Regions from separate parts of the Gordonia sp. NPDC003424 genome, predicted to be linked through region 1. Evidence: predicted binding sites of a transcription regulator. Region 1 holds the regulator's gene; each other region holds the start of a gene.

Region 1 (4,631 bases):
TCAAGGGTTTCTTGTAACTTGGTTCACACAGGTTCCGTTATGGCAACTCGAGGCACATCGACGTGCGACGGGGGTTCACCGGCGCGAACCGATCGAGATGTGGTCGTATAAACAGGTGGCCGTTACTCGGGCCGATCAACCGACGAGAAAGGTGCTGCGGTGGGCCAGCAACAGGTACTGAACGGAACCCCGGTCGTCAGCGGTAAGGCCTATGGCCCCGTCGTATGGCCGGGCGAGCGCCCCGTCTACGACCCGGGCGCGATGGGTGCGACGGTCGCCGAAGACGAGCGTGAGGTCGAGAAGAAACGCTTCACCGACGCGGCCGCCACGGTCGCCGGACGGTTGCGCGCACGCGCGTCGCATTCCTCGGGAGCCGCTGCCGAGGTCCTCACCGCCACTGCGGGACTCGCCGAGGATCGTGGCTGGGTCGGCGCCGCGTCCGGCCTGATCAAGAAGGGCAGTCCCGCACCCGCCGCGGCCATCGCCGCGACCGAGCAGTTCGTCGAGATGTTCACCAAGGTCGGCGGACTGATGGCCGAGCGGGTGACCGACCTCAAGGATGTCCGTGACCGCGTGGTGGCCGAGCTCATCGGTGTGCCGGAACCCGGTGTGCCCGAACCGCATGAGGCGTCGGTGCTCCTCGCCGACGACCTTGCACCGGCCGACACCGCAGGGCTCGATCCGGCGAAGATCACCGCACTGGTGACCCGTCTGGGCGGTCCGACGAGCCACACCGCCATCATCGCGCGCCAGCTCGGCATCCCGTGCGTCGTCGCGGTGTCCGGGCTGGAGGTCGTCGCGGCGGGCAGCACGGTTCTCGTCGACGGCACCGCCGGCACCATCGAGGTCGAGCCCGACGAGGCCACCGCGGTCGCGGCGGTGGAGGAGAGCCGGCGCGAGGCCGAGGCGGTCAAGTCGTGGAAGGGACCCGGCCGCACCGCCGACGGTTTCGAGGTTCTCGTACTCGCGAATGTCGCCGACGGCGCGTCGGCGCGGAGCGCGACGTCGTTCCCGGTCGAGGGCGTCGGACTGTTCCGCACCGAGTTGGCGTTCCTCGATCGGCCCGACGAACCCACGGTCGAGGAGCAGACCACGCTTTATCGGGAGGTGCTCGACGCCTTCCCGGGCCAGAAGGTGGTGATCCGGACCCTGGACGCCGGGTCGGACAAGCCGCTGAAGTTCGTCACGAACCTCGACGAGGCGAACCCGTCACTCGGCGTGCGCGGCAACCGGATTGCCATCGAACATCCCGAGATCCGTGCCCATCAGCTCGACGCCATCGCCGCCGCCGCCGAAGCGAGCGGGAACGCGGCGTGGGTCATGGCCCCGATGATCGCATCGGCCGCCGAGGCCGCCGAGTTCGCCGGTGAGGTACGCCGACGCGGACTGGTCGCGGGCGTGATGGTGGAGGTTCCCGCCGCGGCCGTCCTGGCGTCGGCGATCCTGGCCGAGGTGGATTTCGTGTCGATCGGCACCAACGACCTCACGCAGTACACGATGGCCGCCGACCGGATGTCCCCGGAACTGGCCGGTTTGACCGACCCCTGGCAACCGGCCGCACTGCACCTGATCCACAGCGTCGGGCAAGCCGGGGAGGCGACCGGCAAGACGGTCGGTGTGTGTGGTGAGGCGGCCGCGGACCCACTGCTCGCGTGCGTGTTGGTGGGCCTGGGCGTCACCTCGCTCTCGTCGGCGCCGGCGGCCGCGGCAGCGGTCGGTGCGCGGTTGGCCGGCGTGACCCTGGCGCAGTGTCGCGCCGCCGCCGAAGCGGTGCTGGCGACCGCGGACCCGGTGGCCGCACGAGCCGCGGCCACTGCCGCGCTCGACGGCTGAGCGGTGCCGGTCAGACGCGCCGCATGACGGTGACGACCTTGCCGAGGATGGCGGCGTCGTCACCGGGGATCGGTTCGAACAGCGCGTTGTGCGGCATCAGCCAGATGTGACCATTGCGCCGCTTGAACGTCTTCACGGTGGCCTCGCCGTCGATCATCGCCGCGACGATGTCGCCGTTGTCGGCGACGTTCTGCTGACGCACCACGACCCAGTCGCCGTCGCAGATCGCGGCGTCGATCATGGATTCACCCACGACCTTCAGCAGGAAGAGGGACCCCTCACCGACGAGTTCGCGGGGTAGCGGGAACACGTCCTCGACGGCCTCTTCGGCGAGGATCGGTCCGCCTGCCGCGATCCGGCCGAGCACCGGCACGAACGCGGGGGTCGGTAGCGAGGTGTCGTCGCCGGCCGCGGAGCCGCCGGGCGGATTGGTGGGATCGCCGTCGGAGATGTTCACCGCCCGGGGCCGGTTGTGGTCGCGCTTGAGGAGGCCCTTGCGCTCCAGCGTGCGCAACTGATGGGCCACCGACGACGTCGAGGTCAGCCCGACGGCGTCCCCGATCTCCCGGATGCTCGGTGGGTATCCGCGTTCGCGGACCGACTGGCGGATGTATTCGAGCACGCCGCGCTGGCGCGCGGTCAGGGATGCCTCGGCGGCGTGCGGGTCGGTGGCGGTGTCGGTGGCGGTGTCGGGGGTGTCCGGCCCGCCGGCCTTCTCGCTCATCGGTGGGTCCTCCTGTCGGTTGGGTGACTCGAGCACCGAAAAATGCTGGTCGTCTGGGTCCTTCAGCGCCGACAGTAGCCCAATCCTCGGACATGTTCAAACATGTGTTCGAGGTGTTTTGCAACTTCGCGCGACTTTGTCGGTGGCCCGTGCTAGAAATCGAACATACGTTTCATCGAACACGTGATCGATGGCAGCGCGACCCGCAAGCACCGACCGCAGAAGGACAGACACCATGGCCACCGCGACTCTCACCCGCACACCCCTCACCCACACACCCCGCTCGGACGTCCCCGAACCCGACACCTCCGTCCGGCCGGGTACGCGGTCCGCGCGCGCCGACCGTGCCGTCACCGACCTCACCCGCCCCGCCGACCGGCGGCAGGCCGATCGCCGACCGCCGGTGGCCCGGCCGTCGGTGGCCCGGCCGTCGCGCGCGCGGGTGCGGGGGACGCGCTGCGCGACACCAGCCGGCGGCCGCACCACCGGCACGAGCAGCGTCTACCTGCGCCGACGGCTGGCCGCCGCGGCGCTCCTGGTGGGCGTGGGTCTCGCCGTCCTCGTCTGGGTCATCGCGATCATCGGCTCCGACTACGCGGCGTCGGTCACACCCGAGCCGATCGGCACCGAGGTCGTGCACGTGCGTCAGGGCGACTCGCTGACCTCCATCGCCGAGCGCGTCGCGCCCGACGTACCGGCGCAGGCGGTGATCGACGCCATCGTCGAGCGCAACGATCTGTCCGGCGCCGGGCTGCATGTGGGTCAGGCGCTGGTCGCACCCGCCTATCGCTGAGGACATGACCGGTATCCTCGGTGGCATGCGCTGCCCGTTTTGCAAGAACGAAGACACCAAGGTCATCGACTCGCGTGTCGCCGACGAGGGGCAGGCCATCCGTCGCCGCCGGGCGTGTGCCCGATGCGGACGCCGATTCTCCACCGTCGAGAGCGCGGTGCTGGCGGTGGTCAAGCGCAACGGTGTCACCGAACCCTTCAGCCGCGAGAAGGTGATGCGCGGCGTGCGTCGCGCATGCCAGGGCCGCCACGTCGACGAGGATGCACTCGCCAAGCTCGCCCAGCAGGTCGAAGACGCGGTCCGCTCGTCCGGTTCCGCCGAAATCCCCAGTAACGAGGTGGGGCTGGCGATTCTCGGTCCGCTGCGCGACCTCGACGAGGTGGCCTATCTGCGCTTCGCATCGGTGTACCGGTCGTTCGAGTCGCTCGAGGACTTCCAGCGCGAGATCGACGATCTGCGCGGGGTGTCGCCGGACCCGAACGCCTCAGCGGAACCCGTCCAGAGCACGTAGCGCCCGCTTCTCCGAGATCGGATACGCGGTGCCGAGCCGCTGGGCGAACAGGCTCACCCGAAGCTCTTCGGTGGTCCAGTGCGCGAACTCGTTGAACGCCTCCCGGCGAGCGGTCGGCAGTTGATTCAGTCGCTGATTCCAGTGCGCGACAACCCGATCCACGGCGTTGACGCCGTCGCGATCGCGGCCGGCCGCGGCCGGCAGATCGCCCAGACGCTGGGTTGCCGCCCGGAGATAGCGGGGTAGATGCTGCAGATGCCGGCGCGGCGTGGCCGCCACGAATCCGTCGAACACCAGGTTCCCCAGCTGATCGGCGACATCGTCGGCCGCGAGGTGCCCGGTGAGCCGCTCGACCTCGCGGCGCACCGCGGGCAGTTCGCGCAATACAGCGGTGGCCATCGCGAAGTACTCCGGCGCCGCGGCACTCACCGTCGGCCGCACCGACTCACGCAACCGGTCGAACTGCGCTGCCGTGCGGATGCCGGTGAGGTCGCGGTCGGCGACCATATCCCGGATGGCCCGGCGGGTGCAGTCGGCGACGAGATCGTCTATCCGCGAATACGGACTCTGGCTCAACGCGAGTCGTGCGGCCGGGTCGAGGCCCGTTGCGACCTTCTTGGACAGGGCGGGGATGGCCCGGTCGAGGAGGACGACGACGGCCTCGGACATCCGCCGGTCGCGGTCGGCCTCGGTGTTGACCTCGGTCACCGACACGCCTGCCGTCCCGCCGTCCGCGCCGGTGACCACCTCGAGCGCCGGATAGCGGGTCA
Region 2 (4,631 bases), on a different contig from region 1:
CGCCAACTCGATCACGTCGGCGATCGGCAGGAGAGCCCCACCCGCGGTGGACGCCACCCCGGCACGTTCGCGCAGTTCGGTCTCGGAGATCGTGATGATCAGATGTGGCGGCAGCCCGCGGTGACTCTTGCCCAACAGCCCGCCGTCGGCGACCGCCTGGAGCAGGGCATGCAGGGCGTCGTGGTTACGTTGCCCCGGCGTGCGGAGGTCCCGCTCGGCCGCCTGCTTGAGCACGTCGAGGTCGGCGTCGTCTTTGCTGCCCCGCGGTGACAGTTCGTCCTGGGGGTTGTTCATGCCAGGCGCTGCCCACGCGTCGAGCACCACATCCAACAGCGCCCGGGTGACCGGATCCAGTTGTCCTTCCAGGGTGCTCATGAGTTGGGCGTCCTGCTTGGACAGGTGCAGGCTGCGTCGCCGCGCCCGATCCTTCTCGTCGGTCAGCGCGCCGTCGGGATCGAGATGGGCCAGCAGCCGCGCACCCAGGGTGGTCAACTCTTTCGGGCTGTGCACCCGCGCGTAGTCGGCCATCAACTCCTCGGCCGCCGACCGCTGCTCGGCGTCGAGCGTGGCGGGGAGTTTGTCGAGCACGGTGATCACCGTGACCGCGTGATCGACACCGATCGCGCCCTCCGCGAAGGCCTCGGCCAGCGTCGGGCACTGCGGATCAAGCAACTCCCCCGACAGCGCGTGCAACGACAGCAGCGCGGCGATCTGCTTGCGACGTCGGCCGGGGTCGGTGATCCGCAACCGGTCCACCATGAAATCGCTGAGGGAGCGGTAGCCTTCCTCGGCGACGATGTTGCGGTCCGAACACTCCAGCAGCCGCTGCAGCCCGAAGAAGCTCATCCGCCGCGCGGAGCGTTCATGGGTTTCGGCGACCGCCACGATCTCGTCGGAGGAGGCCGGGGTGGTGTCGACGGCGGCGATCCGATCGAGCAGGTCGTCGAGTTCGCGGTAGAGCCCGACAATCTCCGAGTCGCCAGTTGCGGTGTCGCTGGTCATCGAGCCCCCTCCCCAAGTCACTCGAACTGATGTTCGAAAGTCTACCGGATGAAGCGCGGCCAAACAAGGGCGAATTCGGTCGCCGTGCCCGCCTGTGGGGGAGCAGATCGCGATGTCGGTGATCGCCGGTACTCTCGACGCGTGGCTCTGTATCGCACCTATCGTCCGGCAACCTTCGCCGAGGTCGTCGGTCAGGAGCACGTCACCGACCCTCTGAGCCGAGCCCTCGACTCCGGCCGAATCAATCACGCGTACCTGTTCTCCGGGCCGCGCGGCTGCGGTAAGACCTCGTCGGCACGCATCTTGGCGCGATCGCTGAATTGTGTGCACGGGCCGACGTCGACGCCGTGCGGCACATGTGATTCCTGTACGGCACTCGGGCCGGGTGGGGCGGGCAATCTCGACGTGATCGAGCTCGACGCGGCCAGCCACGGTGGCGTCGACGACACGCGTGAACTCCGTGATCGAGCGTTCTACGCCCCCTCGGAATCGCGCTATCGCGTGTTCATCGTCGACGAGGCGCACATGGTCACCAACGCCGGCTTCAACGCGCTGCTCAAGATCGTCGAGGAGCCGCCGGAGCACCTGATCTTCGTGTTCGCGACGACCGAACCGGAAAAGGTGTTGCCCACCATCCGTTCTCGGACGCATCACTATCCGTTCCGGCTGCTGGCCCCGCCGGTGATGCGTGGGCTTCTCGAACGGATCTGTGAGCAAGAGCAGGTCACGGTGGCGCCCGAGGTGTACCCGCTGGTCATCCGAGCCGGCGGTGGATCGCCGCGAGACTCGTTGAGCATCCTCGACCAACTGTTGGCGGGCGCGTCCGAGGAGGGTGTCACCTACGACCGCGCATTGGCGTTGCTGGGTGTCACCGACATCGCGCTCATCGACGAGGCGATCGACGCCCTGGCCGCGGCCGACGGTGCGGCGTTGTTCGGGACTGTCGAGAAGGTCGTCGACGCCGGCCACGACCCTCGACGTTTTGCCGTCGACCTCCTCGAACGACTGCGAGATCTGATTCTGCTGCAAGCGGTTCCGGATGCGGCCGACCGCGGTTTGGTGGAGGCGCCCGGTGATCAGCTACAGCGGATGCAGGCGCAGATCGAGACACTTGGTCCGGCGTCGCTGACCCGATTCGCTGAGACCGTGCACACCGCGCTCGGCGAGATGCGCGGCACGACCTCGCCGCGACTGCTGCTCGAGGTCATGTGCGCACGCATGTTGCTGCCCGGAGCCTCGAGCGATGACGGCGCGTTCTTGCAGCGCCTCGAGCGCCTTGAGTCCGGGATCTCGGCGCCGAGTGGAATGCCGACGCGCCCAACGTCTTCCGATTCCGCAGCTCCTGTCACCCCTGGTTCGGCCGCTGCCGCGTCGGGATCGGCTGGGTCATCGATTGCGGCTCCGCGTGTGGCTCCGCCGACGAGCAGCGAGCCGCCACCGAAATACGTCCGACCCTCGCAACGCAAGGCTGCCGACTCCGAGGGTACCCACGACAGGCCAACCGCCCCGGAACCCCAACCCCCCTTAACTCCGCAGGCTGCCCCAACTCCGCGGCCAACCGAGCAGGCGCGTCCCACTCTGCCGACTGCGGCCGAAACAGACTCGGCGGCAAACGAAATACGGGAAGCGGTAAGCGAAATACCTGCGGCGGCAACCCAGACTCCGCCAGCGGAAACCGAAACCCCTTTGGCCGCAACCGAAACCCAGACGGCGGAACCCCAAAAGTCGCCAACGGCCCGCGAAACCCCGACGACGGCGCCCCAAACTTCGCCGACCGCACGCGAAACCTCGCCGACGACACCCCGCGGGGGAGGCACTCCCACTGCCCCGCAGCCACCGGCACGAGTACCCGCCGACCGTCCTCGAGCGGCGGAACCTGATCCCGAAGCGGCTGCCGGCGCGACGAATATGGGTGGTGCCGTTGAGTACGACGGCATTCCGCTGCCCGACGAACCTCCGGACTTCGAGGCGCCGCCGGAATTCGAACCTGTCACCGTGCGCCGCCGCCCGCAGCCAGAGCCGGCCAAGGAATCGGAGCCCGAGCCGACGTCGTCCGGTGCCCCCGACATCGAATCGATGCGACGCCGATTCCAGGAAGTGCGCACCGCGGTTCGTGCCCGCTCGAAGAGCCTGGAACCGATGCTGTCGGCGGCATCGATCCACGATCTCCAGGACGGCACGGTTGTGCTGGGTCATCCGGCCGAGGTGTTGGTCGGTCGACTGTCGGCACCGCACGCTGTCGAGATCCTGCGCGACGCGTTCCGCGAGGTCTTCGCATTCGATCTGGATGTACGGACGATCCATGTGCCACCCGGTGCGTCGGTTCCCGCCACGACGGTCCGTAACGGTGCCGAACAGCAAGCGCCGCAACGTCGTCCGAAGTTCTCGCGACCGAGTCGAGAGGCCGGGAGCAGCGGTGCGGGCGGTCCGGAGCGACCGGATTCGCGGGGCAAGGCTGCGGATCGACCGTCCGAGCCGGAACCCGCACCCCAGCCGGAGTCCGAACCGGAGCCTGAGCCGGTCCGCTCCGATGAGGAGTTGACCGACGCCGAACGCGACGAGATGGTCGCCGACGCGCACTCCGGGCCGCCGGAGCGCAGACTCGATCCGGATCAGGTTGCGCTTGATCTTCTCAAGAGCGAGCTGGGTGCGCGGCCGCTGGAGTAGGCCGCTGGCTTCGAGATCGCGTGTCTGACAGAGGAAGTGGTCAGGGTCTCGATGCGGCGCCTCGCTGCGCTCGGGGCCTTACTCGACCCGCGGGGGTGGGGACCCGACGAGCGGGAAGTGGTCTCGATGCGCGGCCTCGCAAGCTCGGTCGCTTACTCGACCCGCGGGGTGGGGACCCGACGAGCGGGAAGGTGGTCTCGAGGCGCGGCCTCGCAAGCTCGGTCGCTTACTCGACCCGCGGGGGTGGGGACCCGGCCAGCGGAAGGTGGTCTCGATGCGCGGCCTCGCAAGCTCGGTCGCTTACTCGACCCGCGGGGGTGGGGACCCGACCAGCGGGAGCCGAACTCGACCGGCGGGAGCCGAGCTTGACCAGCGGGGGTTGAGACCCGGCCAGCGGGAGCCGAGCTCGACCGGCGGGGGCCGAGCTCGACCGGCGGGGTTTAGCTCGACCAGCGGATCAGGTGCGCTCAGGCATCCCACCAGGGCCGCAGGGGGAGGTCGCTGCCGCCCTTGTCGTCGAGCTTGGTCGCGAGGACGTGATGCAGCTGGATGATGTCGCGCTCGAAGCCGATTCGGCAGCCGGCCATGTAGAGACCCCAGAGGCGGGCGGTGCCCTCGCCGACTTCGGCGACGGCCTCGTCCCAGTGGTCCACGAGGTTGCGGTTCCAGTCCCGCAGTGTCATCGCGTAGTGGAAGCGGAAGTTCTCCTCGTGCACCACTTCCATGCCGCCGATGTCCTGCAGCTTGGAGATGATCTTGCCGGAGCCGGTCAGCTCGCCGTCGGGGAACACATAGCGGTCGATGAAGGATCCGGCGCGGGCGTTCTTGGCGTTGTCGGGGCGAGTGATGCAGTGGTTCAACAGCATTCCGCCGACCCGAAGGCGATCGCGAATGAACGAGAAGTACGCCGGGTAGTTGCCCACACCGATGTGCTCGGTCAACCCGATCGACGACACCGCATC
Region 3 (4,631 bases), on a different contig from region 1:
CGACTCGGTGCGTCGATTCGCCGACGGATTCTCCGGTGCCGATGTGCTCGTCAACAACGCCGGGGTGATGGCGATCCCGCTGCGCCGCACCGCACAAGGCTTCGAAATGCAGATGGGCACCAATCATCTCGGTCATTTCGCGTTGACGGCACTCGTTCTCGATCGCATCGCCGATCGGGTCGTCACCTTGTCGTCGGGCATGCATCAGCTCGGCCGCATCGACCTCGGCGACCTGAACTGGGAGAAGCGCCGCTATCGGCGGTGGCAGGCCTACGGCGATTCCAAGATGGCCAACCTGATGTTCGGCAAGGAACTTGCCGCACGCCTGACGGAAGCCGGCTCGACGACGACCTCGATGATCGCGCATCCCGGTTATGCCGCGACAGAATTGCAGGGCCGGACCGAGTCGGTCCAGGACGTGTTCATGCGCCTGATGAACAAGCTGCCGGTCGTCCAGTCCGCCGCCTCCGGCGCGCTGCCGACCCTCTACGCGGCGACCTCACCCGACGCGACCAACGGCACGTTCTACGGTCCGACGGAACTCTTCGGCATGCGTGGGGCGCCCGGCGTTTCCGGTTACCACAAGCGGGCCGACGACGTCGCGATCCGCGGCGGGTTGTGGACCGCATCGGAGAAACTCAGCGGCATCCCGTTCGAGGTCTGAAACCTTCCGACGACCTACGCGACGTCGAAGGTGATCGAGTTCGACGCGCCCGAGATGAGGTCCGTGACGCTGATCGCATAGGAGCCGGGTGTGCGCAGCATGTACGACTTGACCGATGTGCAGTCCTCGGTCTTGAAGACCTGCGCCTTGGCCGGGATCTTCGGTCCGCTGATACGGACCTCGATCTTGCATTCGTTGCCGTCGACCACCGGTCCGGAGTCGATAGTCGAGTTCCAGCGCACGCCGAGCTGGGAGTTCTTCGGATAGGTGTTCGTGCTGGTCGGCTGCGCATTGGGTGCGTAGACCCAGGTGTTGATCGACTTCACCCCGTTGGGTGCGTCGGCGCGACCGAGCTTGCCGTAGTGCTTCGGCTTGTCACTCGACGACCCGAGCGCCGCACTGCCCGAATCGAGCAGGTCCGAGCTACCCGAATCGGCGCTGCCCGAACTCCCGAACAGGTCACCGAGCGGGCCGGCGGACGCGGGTGCGGCGACAGCGGCGATGGCCGCCGCGCTCAATAGGACAGCAGCAATGGACGTGCGTTTCATGATTCTCTTTCGTCCTCGACCCCGGGGCTTTGATAACGATTTGATTAAAGCATGGGCCGCGCTGTCGGCCCGAATCACCAAACGCCGAGCGGGCGGAACTGCACGCTGATCCGCGCCCCGACGCCGAGGGTCTTGGGTACCGCGTGCTCCCAGGTGCGTTGACAGCTGCCACCCATCACGAGGAGGTCGCCGGGGCCCACGACGAAACGCAGCGACGGTCCGCCGCCGCGTGGCCGCAGTAGAAGTGGTCGTGGAGACCCGAGCGAGGCGATCGCGACCATCGTGTCCTCGGTGTTCCCGCGCCCGATCCGGTCCCCGTGCCAGGCGACGCTGTCGGCGCCGTCGCGGTAGAGACACAGACCGGCGGTGGCGAACCCGCCCGGCAACTCGTCGCGATAGTGGGCGCTCAGCCGATCACGGGCGGTGGCCAGCGCTTGATCGGGGAAGTCGCACGCCTGGTGATAGATGGCGACGAGTCGCGGCACATCGACGACTCGGTCGTACATCTGCCGGCGCTCGGCCCGCCACGCGACGTCGGTACGGAGTCGGTCGAACAGGGTTTGTGACCCCCGGATCCAGCCCGGCAGGAGGTCGACCCAGGCACCGTCGGAGAGTTCCCGGCGGACCATCTCGTCGAGCGGCCCGATCGTGACGGTGTCCGACTGGTCGAACAGGGACGACTGGATGCCTGCGGACATGACACCAAGCGTACCTCAGAATACGAACAAATGTTCGATAGTGCATACCCGACCAACGGCATCGCGCGAGTTGCGTCACGGTGACCTTGGAGTTCGTGGCGCCCGGACGAGGATTCTGTTATCAAGTAACAAATGGTAGTCACTAACACTTTCTGCGGAGGGTAGATCGCGATGGCGTCGTTTCTGTTTCGAGTGGGAAGGTTCTCCTTCCGCCACAAGTGGTGGGTCATCGCCGTCTGGCTGATCGCCGCGCTGACCGTCGGTGGGCTGGTGGGTGCGCTCAGCCCGAAGTTCGCGAAGGATTTCAGCCTCCCGGGCACCGACTCCGGTATCGCGACCGAGCAGGTCCAGGAGCACTTCCCGGACGTGATGAAGCAGCAGGAGCGGGCGTCGACCAGCGTGCTGGTGGCCGCCGACGACGGTCTCGCCGCACACTCCGCCCAGATCGATGCACTGGTCGAGGACCTCCAGAAGCTGCCCGACGTGAACGATGCCACGACGATCGCCAACCCGGTGGCCGTGGCGCAGGCACGGCCGGCGATGTCGGCTGCGGTGCTCGGTGACGGTGGGCAGGTGGGTCTCATCCAGGTCCGGCAGAACACCGAGATCACGGATCTGACCGTCGACCAGAAAGAGCAGCTCACCGACATTCTCGCCAAGCATCGGGGCGGGGGTCTGCAGGTCGAGGCGACCGGCTCGCTGATGCAAGTCAGGGAGGCCGGTGGCACGGCCGAACTGATCGGCTTCGCGGTCGCGTTCGTGGTGATGATCGTGGCCTTCGGTGCCCTGATCGCGGCCTTCATTCCGCTCATCACCGGAATCGTGGGCGTGATGTTGACCATCATGCTGTTGACCCTGTCGGCGGAATTCCTCAGCATCAACGAAACCGCCACTGGGATCGTCACGATGCTCGGCATCGCCGTGTCGATCGACTACGCGCTGTTCATCGTGTCCCGCTATCGCACCGAAGCCAAGCGAGGCGGCGCCGCCGCCGACGCGGCCGGACGTGCGGTCGGCACTGCCGGTTCGGCCGTCGTGTTCGCCGGTCTGACCGTCGTCATCGCGGTGGTCGCGCTGATGGTGATCGGCATCCCCCTCATCACGCAGATGGGGATGGGTGCCGCGGTGGCGGTCGTGATGGCAGTGCTTGCCGCGCTCACCCTGATACCGGCGCTGCTCGGCGCGGTCGGACGCTTCGCCTTCCGCCCGCGTATCCCGTGGATCAAGCACGCGGAGGAATCCGACACCGCCGACACAGTGGGCGTGAAGGTCGGGCGGACGGTGGTGAAGCGACCGTTGCCGTTCATCATCGGCGGGCTGTTGGTGCTCGTGCTGGCAGCCATTCCCGTGTCGAAGCTCGAACTGGGGATGTCGATGACCGGCGACGACGAGGCGCCGGCCCAGTCGCTGCTGCAGCGAGGCTTCGGCGAGGGTATCAACGGCCCCCTGCTGGTCGTGCTGCACACCGAGAACGGCGATGTCACCGCGGCCGCGGATGCGACCGTGTCGCACATCAAGACGCTTGACGATGTTGCCAACGCCGACACCCTGAACTGGATCGGTAACGGGAAGGCGCAGCCGAACACCGATGCCGACACCGCGCTCATCTCGGTCACCCCGACCAGCGCGCCGTCGGCCCCCGCGACCCACGAGCTGATGGAGCAGATCCGCGGCTTCGCGCCGATCGCACAGCGGTCGGGTGTCGAACTGCACGTCGGCGGTCAGACGGCGATCATGTCGGATCTGTCGGCGAAACTGGACAAGGCCCTCATCCCGTACCTGGTGGTGGTCGTCGGTCTGGCGTTCCTGATCATGATCGCGGTGTTCCGGTCGATCTGGGTGCCGCTGATAGGCACGGTGGGCTTCATCTTCTCGGTGCTCGCGACCTTCGGCATGACCGTGCTGATCTTCCAGGAGGGCGCGCTCGGCCTGATCGACAACACCCAGCCGATCCTGTCGTTCCTGCCGATCTTCCTGATCGGCGTCGTGTTCGGTCTGGCGATGGACTATCAGGTCTTTCTGGTGACCCGCATGCGCGAGGAGTACATCCACGGCATGTCGGCAACAGACGCCATCATCGCCGGCTATCGACACGGTGCGCGGGTGGTGACATCGGCGGCGATCATCATGATCAGTGTGTTCGCGGCGTTCATGCTGTCGCCGGACACCACCTCCAAGATGCTCGGTTTCGCACTCGCGATCGCGGTCTTCTTCGACGCCTTCATCATCCGCATGATGGTGGTGCCGGGCATCATCGCATTGCTCGGAGATCGTGCCTGGGGCCTGCCGAAGTGGTTGGATCGACTGGTGCCGGACTTCGACATCGAAGGCAGCGCGGTCCGCGACCGGGGTCTGGCGCCGTCCGCAGCCGACGGCGGCACGCGCGAGCAGGTGAGTGCCGGCCGTTGACTCACCGGCCGAGCCGGCTTGCCATAGCCGAGAAGGGTTGAGCGCCATGGCGACACCGACGACGTCCCGGACTACGGATCAGGGGCGCCGGATCGGTTTGCGCGAGCGGAACAAGATCCGCACGCGCTCCACGATCCGCGAGGCGGCCATGGCGCTCTTCGCCGACCAGGGCTACACCCACACCACTGTCGAACAGATCGCACGGGCGGCCGAGGTCTCGCACACGACATTCTTCCGTTACTTCACATCCAAGGAACAGGTCGTCCTCGACGACGGACTCGACGACGAGCGGACAGAGATCTTTGCGGCGAT
Region 4 (4,631 bases), on a different contig from region 1:
TGGCTCCGACTCCCGAGGGCATCAAGCTCGCCGACATGCTGCTCGACCTCGGCCGAAACCTGGATCTGAGCCTGCTGTCACGCCCGGTGCTCGGCGCGTTGACCCGATTCGTTCTCGGCGACCGGGCGGCCGACTGGCTGAACATCCCGCGCGAGCCGGTCTGGAGCCCCCTCCTCGAAACCGCTTGGGGCCCTTACGTTGCCATTCGAGAAGGGCTACTGAACGTGGGTATGCCGAGGGAGGCGTACTGGCTCATCGACGAGTTCCTTCGTCAGTTCGTCCTGTTCTACATGTCGGAATTGCGGATGCCGATCAACATCGAGATCCCGGTGTTCAACAATCCGCACTACAACTGAAATAGCGCGGGGGGAATAACCTACCCGCCACCGAATCTCGGCGATTCTGACCCTGTCGTCGATGGTGTGGTGGCGGGTAGGTCCGTTTCGGTCTCGAGGCGCCGGCGCAGCGAGCAAGCGTCAACCCCGACCCTGAGAAGCCCGCGAGCGCAGCGCGCTTCTCACACGCCCGCAGGCTCGCTTGCTCACGACCCCGCGAGCGTCTTCTTTCGCTCCTGAGGAGCCCACGAGGCGCTGGCCGGGCGAGCGTGTCGAAGGGTCACCCCAGCTCGACGACGTTCACCGCCCACCCCGACGCGATCAGCCGGCCGACTCGCCGACGTTCCTCGGGGTGGCCGGGCGGTCCGGTCGGGGTTTTGGGTTGGGTTGCGCCCGAACGATTCTGGGGTGGCCGCGGCTGGTCACCCCGGCGCAGGTGGCGGGCGAACGCCTCGGCCACCTCTCGGGTGCGATCCACTCGGACCCGCGCCCGCCCCTTCCCGCGGAGGCCGTTGCGCGTCCAGGCGGGCCGTCCGGCATCAGGCCCGGTCTTGATGATGTGGGTCGACCACTGACCGGGCTTGTCGCCGACCATCCGATTGTGGGTCGGGCACGCCGCGGCCAGATCCTGGACGTCGGTGTACCCGCCGTCTTTCCAATCCTGTTCGGCGTGATGCGCCTCGGTGCGGGTGAACGGCTGGGAGCAGCCCGGGCAGGTACAGGTGGCGCCGTCGCGCGCGAGCAGCATCATCCGTTGCGCCTGGCTGGCGAACCGGTTGGCCCGCCCCAGATACAACGGTTGAGCGGTGTGGTCGGCGAAGACGGCGAGGTGCTGGTGGGCTTCGGCGGCCAGTTCGATCACGTCGCCAATCGGCAGGACAGCCCCACCGGCGGTGGTGGCCACCCCGGCGCGTTCGCGGAGCTCGGTTTCGCTGATGGTGATGATCAGATGTGGCGGCAGCCCACGGTGACTCTTCCCGAGTAGCCCACCGTCGGCGACCGTCTGCAGCAGGGCGTGCAGCGCGTCGTGGTTGCGTTGGCCCGGCGTGCGGAGATCCCGCTCGGCGGCCTGCTTGAGGGCCTCGGGATCGGCATCGTCCTTACTGCCCTTGGGTGATGCGTCGTCGTCGGGGTGGTTCATCCCAGGCGCCGCCCACGCATCGAGCACCACATCCAACAGGGCACGGGTGACCGGGTCGAGTTGCCCTTCGAGGGTGCTCATCAGTTGCGCGTCCTGCTTGGACAGGTGCAGGCTGCGCCGCCGCGCCCGATCCTTCTCGTCGGAAAGGGCACCGTCGGGGTCCAGGTGGGCCAGCAGCCGGGCACCGAGAGTGGTCAACTCTTTCGGCGTGTGCACCCGCGCGTAGTCGGCCATCAACTCCTCGGCCGCCGCCCGCTGCTCGGCATCGAGTGTGGCGGGGAGCTTGTCGAGCACGGTGATCACCGTGACCGCGTGATCGACACCGATCGCGCCCTCGGCGTACGCCTCGGCCAGGGTCGGACACTGCGGGTCGAGCTTCTCCCCGGACAGTGCGTGCAACGACAGCAGGGCGGCCATCTGCTTACGGCGCCGGCCGGGGTCGGTGATCCGCAGCCGGTCCACCATGAAGTCACTGAGGGAGCGGTAGCCGTGCTCGGCGACCACGTTGCGGTCCGAGCAGTCCAGGACCCGCTGCAGCCCAAGGAAACTCACCCGTCGCGCAGAACGTTCATGGGCTTCGGCGACCGCCACGACCTCGCCGTCAGAGGCGGGAGTGGTATCGGCCGCGGCGATCTTGTCCAGCACATCCTCAAGTTCGCGGTAGAGCGACACGATCGTCGCGTCCCCGCCGGAGTAGTCAGCCATCGAGCATCACCCCCATCCTCTCGAACTGATGTTCGAAGTCTAACCGATGGTGGACTTTATGGCAAGGGTTTCATTCGGTTCAGAGTGGGACCTTTGTGGGCCCGGCTCACGCTCGCAGACCAGGATTCGGAGGGCTCGATTCACGCCTCGCCGAGGAACGGAATCCGTAACGCGTTGCACCGCAAAGAATTGCGGCTCAGGCGCTCAAAAGTGGCCGCCACCAATGGATCGCGCCGCGGTCGCGATGGAGGCCACGCCCTTCCCGCCGTCGGCCGTGAACCGGACCATGCCGGCCTCGTCGCAGATGGACAGCACCATGGCCATTTGGTCCTGCGCTTCATCTGTCCGTCCCGCCGTCGCCAGACACAGGGCGAGCAACCGCCGCGCCTGCAACACGGCGCGACGACGATGGCTGCCGGCCAGGTAGTCCACCCATTCCCGCGCCCAGTGACAGGCGAGCTCGACACCGCCGGGGTCGCGGAGCAGCAGCCGGATGGCGGCTTCCTCCTCGGCCTGGGCGATGATCTCCGCGAATCCGTTGGCCGGTTGTGCGCGATGGGCGTAATCGACGCGGGGGTGCAACGTCCGTCGGGTCGGGACCCCCAGGGCGATCATCTCGACCTCCACAAAGGCACGGAGCCTTCGTGTTTCGATGCGGTCGGCGACGTCCGCCGCCTCGTCGAGCAGATCGGCCGCGCGAGCGAGATCGCCGCGTTGCACCGCCAGACGTGCCCCGGTGACATACCTGGCGCGAATCATGTCGGTGATGCCTTCGTCGGGCGCCAAGGTCAGGCTGTCCTCGAGGAGCCCGCTCGCCTCGTCGGCGTCGCCCCGCTGATAGAGCAGTTGGGCGAGCAATCCGGCAGAAAGTCGATAGGCCTGCGACCGACCGGTAGTGACATTGCTGCGCGACACATGCACCGCGCTGCGCAGACACTGTTCGGCGTGATCGAGGGCGAGTTCCTCGATGTAGGCCAGGCCATCGAGCGCGTACCCGTACATCACCGCGTACGCGCCCGTGTTCTGCTCGTGGTACGGCAGGGCCCACATCTGTCGGCGATGCGCCTCGTCGAAGTCGAACCGCATGATCGCGCTCATCGTCGACACATCCGCAGCAGACGAGACGACGAAGGGCGGCAACGACTCTGGACGAACGAGGCACTCGGCGACGAGGTCATCGATGCGGTCGACGCGATCGGCGGTGGCGTCGGTGCACGCCAGCGCGACATCGGCTTCTATCCGCATACCGGCGACGTCGGGAGCGTCCGGCGACTCGGCGGACAGCGCGCTCCTCATCCGGTCGATCGCGGCTCGCGCCCGATCCGTGTGATGCAGAAGCACATTCGACCAGGCGGCCGCCAACTGCAGCCGCGGACTCGAAGCGACCGCACTCGGCGGAAGCTTGTCGATCAGACCGAGGAGCGTGGTCATCTGCGAGTGTTCGAGCAGGGTACGACCGTCGGCCTCGACCAGAGCAACGGCTCGGCGCGGATCTTCCGCTGCGAGAGCATGATCCACAGCTTCGGCGAGCATGCCGTGTTCGGCATACCATGTCGACGCCGACTCATGGAGTGGGATGACCAATTCGGGATGGTCGCGTTCGAGTCGCCGGCGAAGGAATTCGAGGAACAGCGGATGGAAGCGGAACCAGTAGCCGTCCGGGTCGGTCCTGCGCAGGAACAGATCTCGCGCCTCGATGTCTTCCAGCAGCGCCTGCCCGCGCGGCTCACCGCTGAGCGCGGTCGCCAGACCGGCGCAGATCTCGTCGGCCACAGATGTGGTGAGCAAGAAGTAGAGGATGTCGGGTTGCAGTGCGCCCAAGACATTTTCGGCGAGGAAGTCTCCGATGGCACGATGCCTCCCGGAGATGTTGGAGATGAGCTCCGACGGGCTTTCCGCGCTGCGCAACGACAAACACGCCAACTGTAGTGCCGCGACCCAGCCGTCGGTGGAGTTGCGCAGATCGGTGATGTCGCTGCTCTCCAGGTCGAGTCCGGCGACGTCCACCAGGAACGAGCGGGCCTCGTCGGTGTCGAAACACAGTCCGGCGATGTCGATCTCGACGAGTTCGTCGAGGACCCGCATCCGGCTGATGGGCAGTCCGGTGCGCGATCGGCTGGTGATGAGGAGTTGCAGATGGTGGCACCCGTATTCGAGCAGGAAGTCCATCGACGCGATCGCCGCCGGATCGGTGACCCGATGCCAGTCGTCGACGATGATGACCATACGCTCGCCATGATCGTGGATCGCGTTGATCAGCGCGGTGAGGACAACCTGGTCAGCGTTGTCCCGGTGATCCTCCAACGGTTCGTCGAGATCCGTCGTGACGTCGGGGTTCACCCGGCGGATGGCCTCCACGAGATGGGTCAGGAACCACGACGACTTGTTGTCGTCGTCGTCGAGGGTCAGCCATCCGACTTGCACGCCCTCCCGGTGGAGCTGCTCGGCCC

What was found. The regulator LexA, encoded in region 1, represses DNA repair genes until DNA is damaged. The targets are predictions, from matches to a motif close to CGAACANNTGTTCG.
Region 2: ACWDTI_RS12740 (DUF222 domain-containing protein) is a predicted target of LexA. The motif match lies at 1,025-1,038, and genes of this name have one in related genera.
Region 3: ACWDTI_RS17565 (alpha-ketoglutarate-dependent dioxygenase AlkB) is a predicted target of LexA. The motif match lies at 1,934-1,947, and genes of this name have one in related genera.
Region 4: ACWDTI_RS02575 (DUF222 domain-containing protein) is a predicted target of LexA. The motif match lies at 2,203-2,216, and genes of this name have one in related genera.

The regions. Positions count from the first base shown of each region.
Region 1 covers NZ_JBSFQJ010000019.1:102,630-107,260, reverse strand. Annotated here, with positions in the region: gene ACWDTI_RS22465 (phosphoenolpyruvate--protein phosphotransferase) at 160-1,833, shown strand; gene lexA (transcriptional repressor LexA) at 1,844-2,557, opposite strand; gene ACWDTI_RS22455 (LysM peptidoglycan-binding domain-containing protein) at 2,793-3,350, shown strand; gene nrdR (transcriptional regulator NrdR) at 3,376-3,861, shown strand; gene hrpA (ATP-dependent RNA helicase HrpA) at 3,835-4,631, opposite strand, start outside.
Region 2 covers NZ_JBSFQJ010000007.1:141,640-146,270, reverse strand. Annotated here, with positions in the region: gene ACWDTI_RS12740 (DUF222 domain-containing protein) at 1-1,002, opposite strand, end outside; gene ACWDTI_RS12735 (DNA polymerase III subunit gamma and tau) at 1,144-3,669, shown strand; gene ACWDTI_RS12730 (class I SAM-dependent methyltransferase) at 4,137-4,631, opposite strand, start outside.
Region 3 covers NZ_JBSFQJ010000012.1:10,573-15,203, reverse strand. Annotated here, with positions in the region: gene ACWDTI_RS17575 (oxidoreductase) at 1-664, shown strand, start outside; gene ACWDTI_RS17570 (hypothetical protein) at 679-1,212, opposite strand; gene ACWDTI_RS17565 (alpha-ketoglutarate-dependent dioxygenase AlkB) at 1,287-1,910, opposite strand; gene ACWDTI_RS17560 (MMPL family transporter) at 2,082-4,319, shown strand; gene ACWDTI_RS17555 (TetR family transcriptional regulator) at 4,366-4,631, shown strand, end outside.
Region 4 covers NZ_JBSFQJ010000001.1:573,518-578,148, forward strand. Annotated here, with positions in the region: gene ACWDTI_RS02570 (oxygenase MpaB family protein) at 1-356, shown strand, start outside; gene ACWDTI_RS02575 (DUF222 domain-containing protein) at 616-2,181, opposite strand; gene ACWDTI_RS02580 (protein kinase domain-containing protein) at 2,386-4,631, opposite strand, start outside.